DNA from 3 places in the Faecalibacterium sp. BIOML-A4 genome. Region 3 is predicted to be linked to each of the others. Evidence: riboswitches for the same ligand, from Rfam matches in the RefSeq annotation. Region 3 holds a riboswitch; each other region holds the start of a gene.
What was found. Region 3 has a riboswitch for FMN ahead of ribD (bifunctional diaminohydroxyphosphoribosylaminopyrimidine deaminase/5-amino-6-(5-phosphoribosylamino)uracil reductase RibD). Riboswitches for the same ligand answer to the same signal wherever they lie in the genome.
Positions count from the first base shown of each region.

Region 1 (2,264 bases), on a different contig from region 3:
TGCCAACAGTCTGGGTGTGAGCGCCGAAAGCCTGTGCTACATGGCAGGCTATGGCATTCAGGATGCATCCCTTGCACTGGTGGGGCAGGCCGTGGGCGCAAACCGTCGGGATATGGCAAAAAACTTTGCCTGGCTGTGCACCGGCATGGGCATAGGCATCATGGCGCTGACCGGTGTTGGCATGTACATTTTTGCGCCAAACCTGATGGGTATTTTCACCGCAGATGCGGCAGTTATTGCGCTGGGCGCACAGGTGCTGCGCATTGAAGCACTGGCCGAACCGATGTTCGGTGCCAGTATCGTTGCCAGCGGTGCCATGCAGGGTGCCGGAGACAGCACGGGATGCTTTGTGCTGAACCTTGTCAGCATGTGGGGCATCCGGCTCACGCTGGCTTCCCTGCTGGCTCCGCATTTTGGGCTGGTGGGCGTATGGATGGCCATGAGCTTTGAGCTGACCATGCGCGGTGTGCTGTTCCTTGTGCGGCTGGTACGCGGCAGATGGCTGGACAAAGGGGCATTAGCCTGATCGACCGCTGGCGGATATATTTTCCTCTAAATAACAGCTCCCCGGCCGGGAACCGCACTGCGGGACCTGACCGGGGAGTTTTGCTGTGGTTATATGATTTGAGAAGAAGAAAAAATGGAGAACAAGTTACTTTCTGCCGTGCAGGATGGGAGACAGCGGCTTGTAGATCAGCATGCACAGCACTGCATCCAGCAGGCCTTTGACCAGCGTGAAGGGCATATTGAAGATGACAAGGCACTTGATGAGGCTGTCTGCAGAAGGCAGGATGGCCTGATACATGCCGAGGATGGCTTCCAGCGGCATGTGGTAGAACTGCACATAGGCCGGATAGGTGATGAAGTAGTTGGACGGTACGCTGAACACAGCCATGGCTGCAGCGCCTGCAATAGCACCAATGATGGCGGTCTTGCGGCTCTTGTGGTGCTTATAGATAACGCCTGCCACAGCGGAGAAAACCGCACCCAGCATGAAGTTGCACAGCTCGCCCACGCATGCAGTGGAAGTGCCCTTGATAACGATGTGCAGCAGGTTCTTCATAAAGCTGATGACCACACCGTACACCGGGCCGAGAGCAAAGGCACCCAGCAGAGCCGGCAGGTCAGAAAAGTCCATCTTGACGAAGGAAGGAATGAGCATCGGAATGGGAAACTCAATGAACATCAGGATAAAGGCCACCGCACTGAGCATGGCGGCAACAGTAAGATTGTGAGTCGTGCTTTTTTTCATGGTAATGATCCTTCCCGGGGTAAGATGCCCCTTACAAAAATTGTTCCGAAAGCTCTTTTCGTATCTTGTTTTTTGGAACGGGAAGGACAAATAGAAAAGCGCCCTGCTGCAACAAAAACACTGCAACAGGGCGCGTAGACAACGATTTGCCTGCCGTTTCTTGCATCCGGACTATACCGTTGGTCCCGGAGTTGCACCGGGTCAGCACCCTTGCGGGTGGTCGCGGACTTTACCGCCAGTGGGGAATCTCACCCCGCCCTGAAACGAACTTTCTGGCACAAAGTATAGCGTGGCAGGCCCAGCTTGTCAAGAGGGCATCTTAAAATTTGTGCAAAAAATGTCAAAGTAATTCTTTCAAGCTCCCTTCTCTGTAAGCTCTTGCCCGGGTGGGTGCGGTATGGTATCATAGATGGGTCGTATAAAATTCAGGAGGTTATCATGATCTTTTCTATTCGTGATCTTTCGTTTGAGTTTGGCTCTGTGCTGCTGGAGGGTTGGTTTGCACTGGCTGCGCGCGCAGGGTGCGCGCTGCTCATTCTGCTTGCCGCATGGCTGGTACGCCGCTGGCTGAGCAAAAAGGGCATTCCGGCACTGCTGGCCCGCAAGTGGCACTTTAACGGCACTCCCATCCTGCTGCGCAGCTTTGCGGTACCCATCCAGCGCATGTGCACTGCGGTTGGCGTATATCTGGCGGCAGCTTCCCTGCCCTGGGCCATTCCCGGCATTGCCAAGCTGCTGTTGGTCTGCTTCCGCCTTGTCATGACCCTGCTGGTCTGCGAAGGCCTGTATGCGGCATCGGATCTGGCCGACCTGCTGCTGGCTTCCTGCAGCCCGGAGATCCGCTCCAACAAAACACTCTGCTCTTTGCTGGACACCGCTTACAAGGTGCTGGTGATCGTGCTGTGCGTGGCAGCGTTGGCACAAGAAGTGGGCTTTCCCATCGGCAGCATTGTCGCCGGTGCCGGTCTGGTTGGTCTGACCATCTCGCTGGCCGCACAGGAAAGCGCCAGCA
Region 1 covers NZ_WKZG01000005.1:81,785-84,048, forward strand. The annotation lists gene GKG34_RS04950 (MATE family efflux transporter) at 1-526, shown strand, start outside; gene GKG34_RS04955 (ECF transporter S component) at 653-1,252, opposite strand; FMN riboswitch at 1,403-1,522, opposite strand; gene GKG34_RS04960 (mechanosensitive ion channel family protein) at 1,691-2,264, shown strand, end outside.
Region 1: another riboswitch for FMN. It lies ahead of GKG34_RS04955 (ECF transporter S component); the one in region 3 lies ahead of ribD (bifunctional diaminohydroxyphosphoribosylaminopyrimidine deaminase/5-amino-6-(5-phosphoribosylamino)uracil reductase RibD).

Region 2 (2,264 bases), on a different contig from region 3:
TCGTACTCCCGTATATGTCCTTATCAAAATCAAAAATATGTGTTTCGATTGAAACAGAATCATCATTATCAAGTGTAGGGCGTGCCCCAATATGAGTAACACCATAATATCTCTTGTCACTTAAAAGAATATCTGCCACATATACCCCTGTCTTTGGCAAAAATGTATTTTTTGCTATTTCCATGTTTGCGGTAGGTGTCCCCACATGCTTTCCAATACCCCGGCCGTGTATAACGATTCCCGTTAGTGTGTAAATAGGCGCATTCGTATTTTCTTTCATTTCGATCCTCATATAATTCCATTCATTGATAGGATGATCAAAACACAAGTCACAATGATGAAATTTGCCAGTATAAGTAGACCAGTATGTTGCTGCCTTGTGTCTTTTTCCAAAGTAGAAATATATCCACTTTTTCTTAAAGCGGTAACTATGGGCTTATACAGTAAAAAGGTAATGGATGCATTTAACCCGCCTTTCAACAAGTTAAATGGAAGAAAGGCAGGGAGTAACAATTCCACAACCGCTTCTCTTGGATACCCCATATAAAGTGGTGTTACCAAATAGTTCCACAGCAGCATAACAATAACCGTTATTAGCCACCCCGATGCCAGGCCAATCAGTGCACCAGATAGAGTGTGCTTTTTTTTTGTAAATGATAGACGCCGTACACGCAAAAGATAGTGTTTGTACGATATTCATGATACAACCTAATATTCCGGTATCGCTTACTGTAATCATTTCAAGGGTTGCCACAATGACAGATACGATACAGGAAGTCATCGGTCCCCAAATAAAGCCGCCCAAAGTTACAATAACATCTGATGGGTCATACTTTAAGAATAGAATAATCGGAATCCTGCCAACAACCATGGTGACATAAGTGATTGCACATAGCATCCCAATAGCGGTGATTCTTTTTGTTTTACTGTTCATAATTGCTTTCCTCCGTGACAAAAAATTAACACCCAAAAGAAAAGGTCTTTCAGGTGTTAACATTATAATTAGGCCACAGAAAAGAAAGTAAGCCTCTCAAAATCTGCGGAAATCTAACCATATCTTCTTTCATCCAGACTATACTGTTGGTTTTGGAATTACACCAAATCGTGCGTTTTACGCTCGCGGACTTTACCGCCAATCGGGAATTTCACCCTGCCCCGAAGACACTTTTATTCAGTTGTTTCCTCGCAATTATAACATCAACCACTTTTGGAAGCAATGAGTTGAAGAAAGTTCGGAAGCATTTCGGAAATCATCTTATACTCAGTTACAGTTTTTCATACGAAACTAAGTCGGTGAGTGGAATCCTCAGATGGTCATGTCTTTCTGTATCTGCAGCTTCTTCATTTCCATAACCGATTACTAAAATATTGATTGGCTCTAAATTATCGGGCAAATCAAATTCTTTCCGGATAACATCAGGCTGAAAGTAACATACCCATACGGTACCTAAACCTAATTCTGTTGCCTCCAACATCATATGGTCTGTTAGGATAGCTGCGTCAATGTCTCCGGTTTGCTTTTGGCCAAATGGGCGAACCCATGCTTTGTTATGATCTGCACATACAATAATTGCAAGAGGAGCATTATAAATATTTGCCCCTTTGCTGATTTTTTCCAGTCCCTCTTTGCTTTCTACTGCAATTAAGTGAACCGGCTGTAAGTTTGCTGCTGTTGGTGCAACATGAGCAGCCTGCAGAATTTTATCAAGCTTCTCTTTTTCTACCTTTTTGCTGCTGTAATTGCGTACAGAATACCGTTTTTTTGCAATCTCAATAAAATTCATCATGGTCAATCCTTTCTTGGTGCTGTATAATTTAGTTGACATATTCAACCGTCGTACTAATTTTAACATGGTGCAGTAGAATAACAAGATTGCACTTTTCAGGTAGATACTTCCCTCAAAGAAAGTACCCAAAAAGGAGTGAATTTATAAAAATGAATTATCAAAAAGATCAATTTAGTTGTCCAGTGGAAGCCACACTTTTTCTGATTGGAGGAAAATATAAACCTCTCATTCTTTGGCATTTGATAGAAAAACCTTTGCACTACATGGAATTACAACGCTTAATTCCAAAAGCCACACCTAAAATGCTTTCACAACAACTTCGCGATTTAGAAGAATGTGGCATGATTCACAGAGAAGTAATTCCAGAAAAACCACCTAAAACCTTGTATTCACTTACCGCCTTTGGAAAAAGTATCATTCCGGTATTAGATTCTATGTGTAACTGGGGAATACACTTTCTTGAAGGATTGGATATTA
Region 2 covers NZ_WKZG01000009.1:27,251-29,514, forward strand. The annotation lists gene GKG34_RS07600 (riboflavin kinase) at 1-280, opposite strand, end outside; gene GKG34_RS07605 (ECF transporter S component) at 485-934, opposite strand; FMN riboswitch at 1,052-1,167, opposite strand; gene GKG34_RS07610 (nitroreductase family protein) at 1,266-1,784, opposite strand; gene GKG34_RS07615 (helix-turn-helix domain-containing protein) at 1,937-2,264, shown strand, end outside.
Region 2: another riboswitch for FMN. It lies ahead of GKG34_RS07605 (ECF transporter S component); the one in region 3 lies ahead of ribD (bifunctional diaminohydroxyphosphoribosylaminopyrimidine deaminase/5-amino-6-(5-phosphoribosylamino)uracil reductase RibD).

Region 3 (2,264 bases):
TTTTCACCAGACCGCACAGGTCTTCTTATTTTCCTTCATATTGCCGGATCATTTTTATACGCTGTGTAACAGAATCCATAAAACGGTTCACCCTACTTCACATTAGATCAATGCTTTTTGAATCTAACCATCGAACACACGACCTCGACACGATCCTGATTGTCCAAACTCAATTCAAGGTCATGGTCGATGATGGGCAGCTTGAACCGGACGGACTTCAGCCACTGTCCATTAGGCTGGCGTTCCGGGTAGATCTGCACCTCGTCGATCAAAATCTCCACCAGTCTGCGGCGTTCCGCCTCGGTTATGGTGGCATAAAGCTTGTCGAAGCAAATCAGAATCTTATAGATGTTGTCGCCTGTGATTTTGTCGGCTTCAATGGCCTGCTTCTTTGCCCGGGCATCCATCAGTCCATTTTTCACCTCTTCGATTTTATCGTACATCTTATAAAGGCGGTCGTCAAGGTCGGATTTTCGGGCGATAAAGTGCCGGTCGTCCGGGTCAAGGCTGTCGATCTCCTCCATAAGCCGGGATTTTGTGGAGTAGTGCTGCCGCAGCTGCTTCTCATAGGCGGCGATCTCCTGCTCAATGGCAGTGGTATCCACCTTCATGTGTAGACCTTGGTCTTTTCTGCTGCCATTTCCAGCATCTCCCGTTCGTACCGTCTTGTTCGGAATAGACTTTGCAAGCAAAGTCGTGTGCCAAAGGGCGCTGCTCTCGCCTGTCGGCTCGGTCAAGCGCTTCAAAATGCAACGCATTTTGAGGTTGCCACTGGCGACCCGCGCCCCTTTGGATTCTCCGTTCACATTGTCCTACGGACGATGTGATTTTATTGTTGTAGCGATTCGCTTCATCCCGGTTTCGTCCCGGTTTGCAGAATGCCCTTGCAATCCGAAAGGAGCCGTGCTATAATGCCGCTGTAATTGAATCAGAAATCTTCAGGGCAGGGTGCGATTCCCTACCGGTGGTACAGCCCACGAGCCGTAAGGCATGATTCGGTGAAACTCCGAAGCCGACAGTACAGTCTGGATGAAAGAAGATACCAAGCGCAGAGCCCGCACGGTTCTGCGCTTGTGGAGGCTGCTCTGGGATGCGTTTGCATTCTGGAGCTTTCTTTTTTGCACAAGGGTCCCTTGTGTCTTTTCGGCTTGCCCTGAACGGTTTTGTTCAGGGCTTTTTCTTTTGGAGGCGACACGATGAACGACAAAGAGTATATGCGTCTGGCTTTGCAGCTTGCAAAAAAAGGTTGCGGATGGACATCTCCCAACCCGATGGTGGGTGCCGTGGTCGTAAAAGAGGGCAGGATCATCGGACAGGGCTGGCACCAGAGATACGGTCAGGCTCATGCGGAGCGCAATGCGCTGGCATCCTGCACCGAAGATCCGCAGGGAGCGACCCTGTATGTGACATTGGAGCCGTGCTGCCATTACGGAAAGCAGCCGCCCTGCGTGGATGCGATTCTGGACGCGGGCATTCACCGGGTGGTCGTGGGTTCTGCTGACCCGAATCCGCTGGTGGCTGGAAAAGGAATTGCAATCCTGCGCGCACACGGCATAGATGTGACCGAAAATGTTCTGCAAGAGGAATGCGATGCGCTGAACAAGGTGTTCTTCCACTATATCACCACAAAACGCCCCTTCGTTTCCATGAAATACGCCATGACGATGGACGGAAAAATCGCCACATACACAGGCGCTTCCAAATGGATCACCGGGGAAATTGCCCGGAATCATGTTCAACGGCAGCGACACCGATTCCGCGGCATTATGGTGGGAGTCGGAACCATCCTAGCAGATGACCCGCTGCTGACCTGCCGGATAGAGGGTGGCCGTGATCCCGTCCGGATCATCTGTGATACACATTTGCGGACACCGCTGCAATCACAGGTGGTCATGACCGCCAAACAGGTTCCGACCATTCTTGCGACCTGCTGCGGCGACCCGGAGAAGCAGGCGGCATATCAACAGGCCGGGTGCCGGGTCCTTTGTCTGGAAGCGCATTGCGGTCATGTGAATCTTCTGCAACTGATGGAACAGCTGGGGCAGGAGCAGATCGACAGCATTCTGCTGGAAGGCGGCGGAACCTTGAACTGGTCTGCACTGGAAAGCGGCATCGTGCAGCAGGTACAGGCTTACATTGCCCCGAAGCTGTTCGGAGGAAGGGATGCCAAAGCACCCATTGAGGGTGCAGGTGTCCCGCTTCCGGATGCTGCATTCCGCCTGAAGAACAGCCGATTGGAACAGCTTGGCAAAGATTTCCTGATC
Region 3 covers NZ_WKZG01000002.1:34,489-36,752, forward strand. The annotation lists gene GKG34_RS01880 (resolvase) at 108-611, opposite strand; FMN riboswitch at 931-1,045, shown strand; gene ribD (bifunctional diaminohydroxyphosphoribosylaminopyrimidine deaminase/5-amino-6-(5-phosphoribosylamino)uracil reductase RibD) at 1,197-2,264, shown strand, end outside.